One region of the Sphingopyxis sp. DBS4 genome, then DNA from elsewhere that is predicted to be linked to it. Evidence: predicted binding sites of a transcription regulator. Region 1 holds the regulator's gene; each other region holds the start of a gene.

Region 1 (4,046 bases):
AGCTGACGCACGCTCTGGGTCCCCGCTTTCGCGGGGATGACGAAGTTAGGAGATGCCGGGCGGCCGCTTCCGGTCGAAAATCGCCATCTTCCCTTGCCTTTCTTACGCTGCGTTGCTTCGCTCGCCCCGATGACCAGCAAACCGACTCACCTCGACGACAGCGGCGCCGCGCATATGGTCGATGTCGGCGCCAAGCCCGCCACCCGGCGCCGCGCCGTCGCGGGCGGCCGCATCGCGATGTCAGCCGAGGCACTGGCCGCGATCCGCAGCGGCAACGCGCCCAAGGGCGACGTCCTCTCGACCGCGCGCATCGCGGGCATCATGGCCGCGAAACGCACGTCCGACCTGATCCCGCTCTGCCACCCGCTCGCCCTGACCAAGGTTTCGGTCGAATTCGATTGGGAGGAGACCGGCGTTTCGGTCCGCGCCACGGCCGAAACGACCGGGCCGACCGGGGTCGAGATGGAGGCGCTCACCGCCGCCTCGGTCGCGCTGCTGACGCTCTACGACATGGCGAAGGCGCTCGACCGCGCGATGATCCTCAGCGATATCCGTCTGCTCGAAAAGAGCGGCGGCCGCTCGGGCGACTGGCGCGCCGCATGAGCGGCCTGCTTCCCGTCGAGGAAGCGCAGGCACGCCTGTTCGCACTGCGCCCGCCACTCGCGCCGGAAACTATCGCTTTTTCGGAAGCGCTTGGCCGCTATCTCTCACAGAACATCGCGGCAGAACGCGACCAGCCCGCGGCGGCGCTGTCGGCGATGGACGGCTATGCAATCCGCTTCGACGATCTTCCCGGCCCCTGGCGCATCGTCGGCGAAGTCGCCGCAGGCGCCGCGCCGTCCGCACCGCTCGGCGCGGGCGAGGCGGCGCGCATCTTCACCGGCGCCATGCTTCCCGATGGCGCCGACACTATCCTCATCCAGGAAAATGCCGCCACCGAGGAGACAGTGCTCACTCTGACCGGCGATGCGCCCGCGCGCGGCCAGCATATTCGCCCCCGCGCGAGCGATTTCGCCGCGGGCGACCGACTCCTCGCCGCCGGAACGCGCCTGACCCCGGGCGCGCTCGCTGCCGCGATCATGGGCGGCGCGGCGCAGCTTGCGGTCGGTGCGCGCCCGCGCGTCGCGATCATGACCACCGGGGACGAGCTGGTGCAGCCGGGCCGTGCGCTCGCCCCCGGCCAGATTCCCGACAGCAACGGCCCGATGCTCGCGGCGCTGCTCGCGCGCGAACCCGCAGATACCGGTCTGCCGCTGCACATGCGCGATGACCGGACGATGATTGCGAATATTCTCAAGGATCTGGCGCGACGTCACGACGTCATCGTTACCGTCGGCGGCGCGTCGGTCGGCGATCACGATCATGTTCGCGGCGCGCTCGATGATGCGGGCGGGCGCGTCGATTTCTGGAAAATCGCGATGAAGCCGGGCAAGCCGCTGATCGCCGGCCAAATCGGCGACGCGTTGCTGCTCGGCCTGCCCGGCAATCCGTCCTCCGCCTTCGTCACCGCGACCCTGTTCCTACTCCCGCTCGTCCGCCATCTTGCAGGCGCGCGCAACCCACTGCCCGAAATCCGGCAAGCGCCGCTCGCGGCCGCGCTCGGTCCCGGCAGCACGCGGCGCGACTATCTGCGCGCGCGCCGCGACGGCGAGCGCCTCATGCTGTTCGACGGGCAGGACAGCGGCCGCACCTTTCCGCTCGCCGACGCCGATGCGCTCGTGATCCGCGAGATCGGCGCCCCCACCAAAGCCGCTGGCGAACTGGCCGATTATATCGACATCGCTTGACAAGTTCCGATTTGTTCCACTATCGTTCTCCCTATGTCCGGCGCCCGGTCCATTCGGGGCATCATGGAGAACAAGCGATGTTGACCGCCAAGCAGCATGAACTGCTCCACTTCATCCAGCAGCGCCTCGACGCGAGCGGCATTTCGCCGTCGTTCGAGGAGATGAAGGAAGCGCTCGGCCTCAAGTCGAAATCGGGTATCCATCGCCTGATAAGCGCTTTGGAAGAAAGGGGTTTTCTCCGCCGCCTCCCCAACCGCGCTCGCGCGCTGGAGGTGCTCAAGGCCCCCGAAGGCGCCAAGGCTCCCGTCGTAAGCGAGCGCGACAATATCGTCCCGCTGCGCAAGCCCGCCCCCGCGCTGCGCCCGATCGCCGCGAACGACATCATCGAGGTGCCGCTGCACGGCAAGATCGCTGCGGGCGTACCGATCGAGGCGTTCGAGGATCATAACCAGCTCGCGGTTCCCGCTGCGCTGCTCGGCGCGGGCGAGCATTATGCGCTCGAAGTGTCGGGCGACTCGATGGTCGAGGCGGGAATCTTCGACGGCGATTATGCGCTGATCCAGAAGGCCGACACCGCGCGCGAGGGTGACATCGTGGTCGCGCTGGTCGACGGGCAGGATGCGACGCTCAAATATTTCCGCCGCGAGGGCAAGATGATCCGGCTCGACCCCGCCAACAGCGCCTATGAGCCGCAGCGCTACGAGGCCGGGCGCGTCATGGTGCAAGGGCGTCTTTCGGGACTGCTTCGTCGTTACCACTGAGCTGGTCGGGGCGGCGCCACGGATGCTCATCGCCAGCGCGTAGCGCGGCGGCGACTCGCGGCCTGCTCCCCAGGTAGATCGCCAGCCCACCGCTTTGCGCCAGGCTGTCGCGATCGATCGTCAGCCAGCGCCCGATGCATTCGCGCGGCAGCCAGCGATCGCTGATCACGACATCGGCCGCGGCGCAGGCGGCCGCCATATCGGCCCCTTCGATCCGATCGCGTCCGCGCGAGGCGAGGATGACGCGTTGCACGCCGTCGGCGCCCTGATGCCAGCGACAGAAATCGGCGTTGCATTCGACATGGTCGAGATCGGCGAGCGCGCTCAGCGGCACGTCGATCCCCGCCGCCTCGCTCATCGCATCCCGCACGAAATCGCCCGCACGATCACGCAGCAGCGCATAGCTGCCGCCGGGCACGGCCGCCGCGATGTTGCGCCCGTCGCCGGTGACGAGCAGATCGGGGCGCGGCTGCGCGAGCAATGCCGCGATGCCGATCGCCAGCGGCCCCGCCCCCATCCAGCGCCATCGCGTCCGCCAGATCAGGATCCACAGCCCGCCGCCGACCGTCAGCGCGAAACCCCAGCGCGGAAAGCTCGGCAGCGTCGCGACCGCCCCCGGCGTGTCGGCGACCGCGTGCGCAAGCGCGATGAGCAGGCGCAGCGCATGATCGGCGACCCACCAGAAGGGCGCACCGAGGCCGACGCTATCGAACAGCAGCCCCGCCGCCTCCATCGGCATGATCACGAAGGTGGTCAGTGGAATCGCGACGACATTGGCGAGCGCGCCGTAAAGCCCCGCCTTGTGGAAATGAAACAGCGCGATCGGCGCCAGCGCGAGTTCGACCACCAGCCCGGTGATCAGCAACCCCGCCAACGCCCGCCCCCATCGCAGCGGCAGAACCTCGTCGCGGCGCGCGAGGAAGCGCTGCATCGCCGGGCTTTCATGAAGTGCGACGAGCGCAGTCACCGCCGCGAAGCTGAGCTGAAAACTCGGCCCCGCGAGCGATTCGGGACGCCACAGCAGCACGATCAGCGCGCCTGCCGCCACAAGCCGCAACGTCAACGCCTCGCGCCCCATCAGAAAAGCGACGAGGACGAGCAGCGCCGCGATCAGCGACCGCAACGTCGGCACTTCGGCCCCCGCCAGCCACGTATAGCCCGCCCCCGCAAGCGCGCCGGCGGCAGCGGCGATCGGCAGCACATATCCCGCCAGCGCCAACCGCCGGCTCAGCGCGAACAGCCGCATCGCGACGAGCATCGCAAAGCCGATCACAGCGGTCACATGCAGCCCGCTGATCGACAGCAGGTGCGCCAACCCTGCGCGGCGCATCGCCTCGTCATCCTCGGGCGATATCGCACCGCGATCGCCGGTGACCAGCGCCGCCGCGATCCCGCCCGGCGATCCTGCGACCTGTTCGTGGATATGCGCGCTCAGCCGCGCGCGCAGCGGCTGACTCCCGCTCCGCTCTCCGGGCGACCGCGCGACATCGCCGAGCAC
Region 2 (4,046 bases), 1.8 Mb from region 1:
GGCGGATAATCGATGACCGGTGCCCAGTCGCTGGGTCCTATTGCTACCCAGACCCGCCGCGGCATCTGGTCGGTGAGCCCGTGGAAAGCGAGCGCCGATACCATGGCGATAACCCCGTTCGGGATGCGCTTGGTGATTTCGGCGAGGCCTTGGTCGGTGTCGATCGGCGCGCCGTGAAGCTGATAGAGTCCTCGCGCGATACGGTCGATGTCGCCACTGTCGACCGCGCGAGCGATGGTTTCGGGTGCCACGCCTGCGGCGCGTAGCTCGCGCGCGCGCAGGATCGGATGCGCGCCAAAGAGCGCTCGAAGCGTCTCGCCTTGCGTTATCGATGTGTGCATGTGACAAAACCTCTAACTTAAATGCGATGTATCATAGGTTTTGTCACATGTCATGCAATGATTATGGCGTTCGGAGATGGCCCCGATTCCACTATTTCCTACATTCACCGGTCATGGCATGCCGGTCAGATGGATCAGGAACCGAAATGGAAATCGCGCGCGCTGGCGATCGAATTCTGGTTCGCCGCTGTTCTCGTCGGCGGCTCCTTCATTGCCGGCCTCATCGGCGCGATCCGGTCGCTATTCGGCGGGTGACGTCGCCCCGCTATCCAGCTTCTCAAAGGAGCGTCGGGGCATACGCGCTCGGGGGCTTGCGGCTGAACCACGGGACGTCGGTCCGCTCAACCTCCAACCGGCTTGCCGGATATTGGGTAACGAGCTTCATTGCCTCCTCAGCCGAAGCTTGCAGCCAGGCGTCATGATCGGCGGCGTGAAGAATGACCGGCATCCGGTCGTGAATGTCGAACAGCTCCTCGGTCGCATCGACCATCACCATCGTATAGCAATCGCCCCACTCGTTGGTCGGACGCCAGAGCCCGGCGCAGGCGGCGAGCGGCTGGTCGACGACGCTTAGCCAGGTTCGCGTCATCTTGCCCTTCTCGCCTTCGGCTTCGGCGAAGGCCGTGATCGGGATCAGACAGCGCTGGGCGGGATTGGTAAACCATGTTCGCCAGAAGGTCATCAGCTTGTCGTCGCGGGCATTGTTGACGGGCTTGGGCTTGCTCGTCGGTTTCATATGCTTGAGCCGCACCGGGAAGCCCCAGGTCATCGACTGGAGCGCGCGCGTGCCCGCGTCGTCACGGACCACAAATCCTTGTCCGCCGGGATAGACTTCGCCGGGTTGCGCATTGGTGAGCGGACGCCGCGCACCGAACGCCGAGGCCACTTCGGCGACCGAAGCCTTGAGGGTCACGAGATTGCACATGGCGGCGAGTCCCCTTGGGTGGTTTCGGTCAGGCCGCGCCGAGCATTTCGTCGAAATTCTGCTGGATCGGCGGCATGATGCTGAAGCTATTCTTGGGGAAAGGTCGCAACATGTCCAGCGGCGGCCGCGCCCCCATCAACCAGTCGAACCAGTCCTCGGGGCGGACCACGCCGACGTGGCGATCCTTGTGCGGCGCCAGATCGTCATAGGCCGGGACGGTGAGCACCGCGAAGCTCTCAGGCCACAGGCGGTGCGCCGGACGCCAGACCGCTGCGATGCAGAAGAAAGGCTCGTCGCTGATGAGGCTTGCGGCGTAGATCGTCTTGCCGCGCTTCACGAGGCCGAACTCATTGGCGAGCAGCAGACAGGGGCGATCAATGATCGCGGTCTCGGACTTCAGGAGCGGGATCTGGAATATATCGGCATCGCGCGAGGGCAGCCCCCACAGCATCTCCTTCTCGCATTCGCGCTGGCCGTTCCACACCATCACGCGGTGGAGCTTGCCGATGCCGACCAGCGCGTCGTCCGTCTCGATATCCATGAACTCAGTCCTCAGGCGCGGAAACGGCTGAGCGCGCGCTTCCATTCGCGTTCTTCGGGCATCGGCAGGGCGATGTCATCGGGGCTCGGGTCGACGAGCTCGATCCGCACCGGGCGGACGCGCTTGCCCGTCCGCGCGCCGCAGCGAACACACCAGAATTTCTGGCACGCCTTGACGAGATTGCCGTCCCACATCCTGCACTCGAAGCGCCACCAGATCCCATAGGGATTGAACGTCGCACTATGCCCGCAGCGGCAAACGGGCTTGATCGCCCGAAACCAGGCCGCGGCCTCGAAGACATGCGTGGCGCGATGCTGTCCGTCCTTTGTCCATCCGCCCACGTCACAGGGAGAGTCCAAGCTGGTCGGGGCTTGCGGGCTCCGCGCCGGCACGGACGCTCTCGACGATCGCACGGGCGAGTTCGAACGCGGCCTCGACACGGATGTGATTCGTCGGCGCGGTGATACCCACGCGCGCCCAGCCAGGGGCGGAAAGGATGGTCTCTGCGACTCGGGCAGTATCGATATTGTCCATGCCCTAATGAGAACATAGAGAGAACAATTTGGCAAGTGGGTGACCGGGACAGCGCGGGCGGCCTGCGTGGTCAGCGGGCGCTTGCTGCCGCTGCCGCCCGTCGCCGCCCGGTCCGGGGCGCGCGGCCGCCACCGGCAACGCCAGAAACCGGCGAGGAAGAGATGGCCCGCCCCTGGGCGGCGGACCGCGCGCGGCGAGAGAGGCTCGCCGCCGGTCGCCCCAGGAGAAAGTACCATGAAACTCTTGACCCCCGCGCTCGAGGCGCAGCTTCGCGCCAATCTGGCCACCCGGATCGACACGCTTTCGCGCGGCGAACGCGAGCCGGACCCCAAACCGGTCGTCCGCCTGTTCAGCCCCGTCGGCGCGGCGACCTGGCTCGCGACCGAGATCGATGCGGACGGTATTTTCTTCGGCCTCGCCGATCTCGGCTTCGGCTGCCCCGAACTCGGCAGCTTCGCGCTGTCCGAACTCGAGTCCGTCCGCCTTCCGTTCGGCCTCACGATCGAACGCGACCTCCACTTCACGGCAAGCCACCCGCTATCGGCTTATGCCGAAGCGGCGCGGCGAGCGGGGTCGATCGTGTTGGGGGAGCAAAGGCTCCGGCGCGCGGTCGAACGACTTTCGGGGCGCGGCTGACGCGCCTGGCCGCCTGCCGGGACCGCCACGCGCGGCCCCCGGGAGGAAGAGGGGGGCTGGCGCCTTCGTGACGGGTCCAGGAGCCGGGAGAGTGTCTCGCGGCGGCCCGTCATGGAGAAAGCCCATGGCCAGACAGGCCCCGAAACTCATCCTCAGCCCGTCGCGCGACATCCCGTTCGACCGGCTGTTTCTCTCCCAGTCCAATGTCCGGCGGGTGAAAGCCGGCGTGTCGGTCGAGGCGCTCGCCGACGATATCGACCGGCGAACCCTGCTCCAGAGCCTCAACGTCCGGCCCGAACGCGACGCCTCGGGAAAGGAGACGGGCCGCTATGAAATACCGGCCGGGGGGCGGCGCTATCGCGCGCTCGAACTGCTGGTGAAGCGGAAGCGTCTCGCGAATGATGCGCCAATCCCCTGCGTCGTGCGCGCGGCGGACAGCGATATTCTCGCCGAGGACGACAGTTTCGCCGAAAATGCCATGCGCGAGAGCCTCCATCCGCTCGACCAGTTTCGCGCGATGCAGGCGATGGTCGACAAGGGCGACGATGTCGAGGCGATCGCGGCGCATCATTTCACCACCCCCGCGGTCGTGCGCCAGCGGCTGAAGCTCGCCGCGGTGTCACCGAAGCTCCACGACATCTATGCCGACGACGGGATGACGCTCGACCAGTTGATGGCCTTCACCGTCGCCGACGATCATCAGCGCCAGGAGGAGCTCTGGGCGCAGCTCGATCACAGTTTCAACAAGAGCCCCGGCTTCATCCGCCAGAAACTCACCGAGGACAGCGTAAGGGTCACCGACAAGCGCGCAGCGTTCGTCGGCGTCGATACCTATGTCACGGCAGGCGGCGGCGTGGTGCGCGACTTGTTTGAGGCCGACGGAGGCGGCTGGCTCACCGACCCGGCGCTGCTCGACCGGCTGGTCGACGAAAGATTGAAAGCTGAAGGCGAGCGCATTCTCGCCGAGGGCTGGAAATGGGTGACCACCTCGATCGACCTGCCGTGGGACGCGACGCGCGACCTGCGCGCGATCGACCGCACGGAGGTCCCGATGACCGACGATGAACAG
Region 3 (4,046 bases), 500 kb from region 1:
CGTCGAAGCGCTTGGCGTCGGCGGCGGTCCACCAGTCGCGCACCGCGCCGTTGGCATCGATCTTGCGCCCCTGATCGTCGAAGCCGTGCGTGATCTCATGCCCGATCACCGCGCCGATCGCGCCATAATTGACCGCATCGTCGACGCTCTCGGCGAAATAGGGTGCCTGCAGGATCGCCGCCGGAAAGACGATCTTGTTTTCGAGTCCGCCGTTATAGGCGTTCACTTCCTGCGGGTTCATCGACCATTTCTTGCGATCGACCGGCTTGTCGAGATCGGACAGCGCATAGGCATATTCGAACGCCGCGCTGCGTTTCACATTGCCGTAGAGGTCGACGCGCGTTTCGTCCATGAAGCTCTGATAGAGGCCGCCGACCTGGCTCGTGGCGGGCGCGCCGGTGACGAGCTGACGGAGCTGGCGCTGCGTCAGGTTATAAACGTCGTAATCGACCCCCGCCGACGCCTGGTCGGCCGGAATCTCGGTGCGGGCAAACCAGCCGCCATTCGCATATTTGTCAAAGTCGTCGCCAGGCTTCACCGACGTATCACGCGCGCCGAGATCAACGCCCCATGTTCCGAAGGTCAGCGCCTTCAGCGATCCATCACCCGATGCGGACGCATCGTCATTCGCTTCGGCAAGCAGCGTCTTCACCTTGGCGTCATCGTGCGCCAGGGCCGGCGCCGCCGCCAAGGCAGCGGCAAGCGCGAGGCCGGCGGCCCCCGCAAAAAACTTCGTCATTCCCCAGTCTCCTACGTTTCGTGCGTTATCTCCAGCGGAGATGACGGACATGACCGGAGGTGTCCGCCCGCGCGCGTCACGGGTCAAGCGACGTAGCTGGCGCTGGTCGAAACCATTGGGACGTTGGTGGAAATGCGGCCGATCTCGGCGACTATCCGACGGTTATTCGCTCGACGGTCGGCTGCCGGCAAACACGGCGGAAATCATTAAAGCGCCACGCTTCGCTAACCCACCGGGACCATCGTCGCCTGCGGCAACCTTCCCGACTCGATACGGTCGATGACGGATTGACCTGCCTGTCCCTGTCCCGCCTGTCCGTTTTGGCCCTGTCCGGTATCGTTACGGGTTTCCTGAACCTTCTGATTGAGCGTTTCGGTCTTGTCGGCCACCGACTTCGCCACAAGTTGCCGCATGCCGGTGAAGGAACAGATTCCGGCATAGGATTCTATGACAGACCGCGCGCCGGCATAGCTGGAAGGAAAGGATTTTCCGTCCTTTGCAAAGACGGTTTCCTTGAACAAAGTCTGCTCGGCTTTGACCAGGCGTTCGACTTCAGGCATGTCTGGACCGACAAGATAGGCCGCGTCGAAGCCTTCGAGCGTTCCGTTGATCAGCCCGAACGACCCGTTTGTGATGCCAATCGCAGTGTCGCCAGCGCTCGCGAGAGTCAGGATCGACCCGACAAGCGTGTCGACGCCATTGGTCAGGTTACGGCCGAAAACACGATTTTGCTGTGTTTCGCTCGCGATGGAAAAGAACCGTTTGCAATAAAGATCAGTGAGCCCGAAACCGGCGGTCAGATAATCGGCCAGGGCGCTTTTACCGGCAAGTTTCGATCCATCCACCGCCTTGAATTTCAGGCATTTGTCCGACGACAGGAAATTCTCCGGGTCGTCGGTCTTGCGATACCCCTGGCCCAGCTTCGCCTTGAAAGCCCGCAAATCCTTGCCGTCGAAGCAATGATCGTCTGTCACAACTTCGTAGGCACTGCGCAGCGAGTTTATATAGGCTATTTCGTCCAGCCTGCTCGGCAGGGGTTTCGCGGCGATGTCGGGCCTCAGGGCCTCGACGCTCGTGCAACCCGCTAACGACGCGGCAGCCAACACCAGCGCCCAACGATATTTTCGCCTCCGCATCCCGATTCCCCCCACATCGACTGCCCTGAAGGAAGGAATGACTCGGCACGAAGAATGTATTGGATAGAAACGCCAAATTCGGTCCATTGTGGCGACACCGCAGCATCCCTATCTTCGTCGCGACGCGCCCCTTGCGTCCCAAGAACAAATCTGGAACATACCCCTCCTATGAGTCTCACCCATATTTCGGTGCGCGGCGCGCGCGAGCATAATCTCAAGGGCGTCGACGTCGACCTGCCGCGCGACGCGCTGATCGTCATCACCGGGCTTTCGGGCAGCGGCAAATCGAGCCTCGCCTTCGACACTATCTATGCCGAGGGCCAGCGGCGCTATGTCGAGAGCCTGTCGGCCTATGCGCGCCAGTTCCTCGAAATGATGCAGAAGCCCGACGTCGAGCATATCGACGGGCTTTCCCCCGCGATCAGCATCGAGCAGAAGACGACTAGCCGCAATCCGCGCTCGACGGTCGCGACGGTGACCGAGATCTACGACTATATGCGCCTGCTCTGGGCACGGGTCGGCATTCCCTATTCGCCCGCGACCGGCGAGCCGATCAGCGCGCAGACCGTCAGCCAGATGGTCGACCGCGTCCGCGAACTTCCCGAAGGCACGCGCGCCTATCTGCTCGCGCCGGTCGTCCGCGGCCGCAAGGGCGAGTATCGCAAGGAACTCGCGCAGTGGCAGAAGGAAGGCTTCACCCGCGTCCGCATCGACGGCGAATTCTACGAGATCGAGGACGCGCCGGCGCTCGACAAGAAATACAAGCATGACATCGAGGTCGTCGTCGACCGCATCGTCGTGCGCGAAGGGATCGAGACGCGGCTCGCCGACAGTTTCGAGACCGCACTGAAGCTGGCCGAAGGGCTCGCCTATGTCGACCTCGCCGACGGCGTCGTGCCGGGTCGCGAGGAAGAAGATACCGGCGGCGCGATGAAGGGCGCGGGAATCCCCGCGAACCGCATCATCTTCTCCGAGAAATTCGCCTGCCCCGTCTCGGGCTTCACCATCGCCGAGATCGAACCGCGCCTGTTCAGCTTCAACGCGCCGCAGGGCGCGTGCCCGGCGTGCGACGGGCTCGGCGAGCGGCTGGAGTTCGATCCCGAACTCGTCGTCCCCAACCATGCGCTCAGCCTGAAGAAGGGCGCGGTGGTGCCGTGGGCGAAATCGAACCCGCCGTCGCCTTATTATATGCAGGTGCTCGAAAGCCTCGGCAAAGCCTATGATTTCGGCCTCGATACGCCGTGGCAGGACCTTCCCGGCGGAGTGCAGCAGATCATCCTGCACGGCACCGGCGGCATGCCGGTCGAACTGACCTTCAAGGACGGCAAGCGCACTTATACGACGCACAAGGCGTTCGAGGGCGTGATCGGCAACCTCAATCGCCGCATGCTGCAGACCGAAAGCGCGTGGATGCGCGAGGAGCTGAGCAAATATCAGACCGCGCAGCCGTGCGAGACGTGCCACGGCGCGCGTCTGCGCCCCGAACCGCTCGCGGTGAAGATCGCGGGCGAGAATATCAGCCTGTCGGCGCAGCGCTCGGTCGCCGACGCCCTCGCGTGGTTCAGCACGCTCGACGAGAAACTGAACGAGCAGCAGCGGCAGATCGCGAAAGCTATCCTCAAGGAGATCAACGAGCGGCTCGGCTTCCTCAACAATGTCGGGCTCGATTATCTCAACCTCAACCGCACGTCGGGCACGCTCAGCGGCGGCGAAAGCCAGCGCATCCGCCTCGCCAGTCAGATCGGCAGCGGCCTGTCGGGCGTGCTCTATGTTCTCGACGAACCGAGCATCGGCCTCCACCAGCGCGACAACGACCGGCTGCTCGCAACCCTGAAGCGCCTCCGTGACCTCGGCAATACGGTGATCGTCGTCGAGCATGACGAGGATGCGATCCGCCACGCCGACTATGTCGTCGACATGGGCCCCGGCGCGGGCGTCCACGGCGGCGAGATTGTCGCCGAGGGCACGCTGAAACAGGTGCTCGCGAACAAGCAGAGCCTGACCGCCGCCTATCTGACCGGCGCAAAGAAGATCGAGGTGCCGGCGCATCGCCGCCCCGGCAACGGCTTCGACCTGGTGCTGAAGGGCGCGCGCGCGAACAATCTGCAGAATGTCACCGCGACGATCCCGCTCGGCACCTTCACCTGCGTCACCGGCCTCAGCGGGTCGGG

The links. Region 1 encodes LexA, which represses DNA repair genes until DNA is damaged. Its sites were predicted from a motif close to GTTCCNCNCTTGTTCT; they were not measured.
Region 2: a site for LexA is predicted at 2,351-2,366, ahead of NP825_RS15810 (DUF6771 family protein). Genes of this name have one in related genera too.
Region 3: a site for LexA is predicted at 2,017-2,032, ahead of uvrA (excinuclease ABC subunit UvrA). Genes of this name have one in related genera too.

Annotation. Positions count from the first base shown of each region.
Region 1 is NZ_CP102384.1:1,474,278-1,478,323, reverse strand. It holds gene moaC (cyclic pyranopterin monophosphate synthase MoaC) at 130-603, shown strand; gene NP825_RS06870 (molybdopterin molybdotransferase MoeA) at 600-1,787, shown strand; gene lexA (transcriptional repressor LexA) at 1,865-2,548, shown strand; gene NP825_RS06860 (ComEC/Rec2 family competence protein) at 2,502-4,046, opposite strand, start outside.
Region 2 is NZ_CP102384.1:3,289,976-3,294,021, reverse strand. It holds gene NP825_RS15835 (AbiEi antitoxin N-terminal domain-containing protein) at 1-341, opposite strand, end outside; gene NP825_RS15830 (hypothetical protein) at 471-596, shown strand; gene NP825_RS15825 (SOS response-associated peptidase) at 619-1,266, opposite strand; gene NP825_RS15820 (hypothetical protein) at 1,295-1,807, opposite strand; gene NP825_RS15815 (hypothetical protein) at 1,819-2,148, opposite strand; gene NP825_RS15810 (DUF6771 family protein) at 2,150-2,341, opposite strand; gene NP825_RS15805 (DUF2958 domain-containing protein) at 2,576-2,977, shown strand; partial or broken gene NP825_RS15800 (ParB/RepB/Spo0J family partition protein) at 3,102-4,046, shown strand, end outside.
Region 3 is NZ_CP102384.1:1,978,406-1,982,451, forward strand. It holds gene NP825_RS09345 (M13-type metalloendopeptidase) at 1-739, opposite strand, end outside; gene NP825_RS09350 (hypothetical protein) at 964-1,842, opposite strand; gene uvrA (excinuclease ABC subunit UvrA) at 2,044-4,046, shown strand, end outside.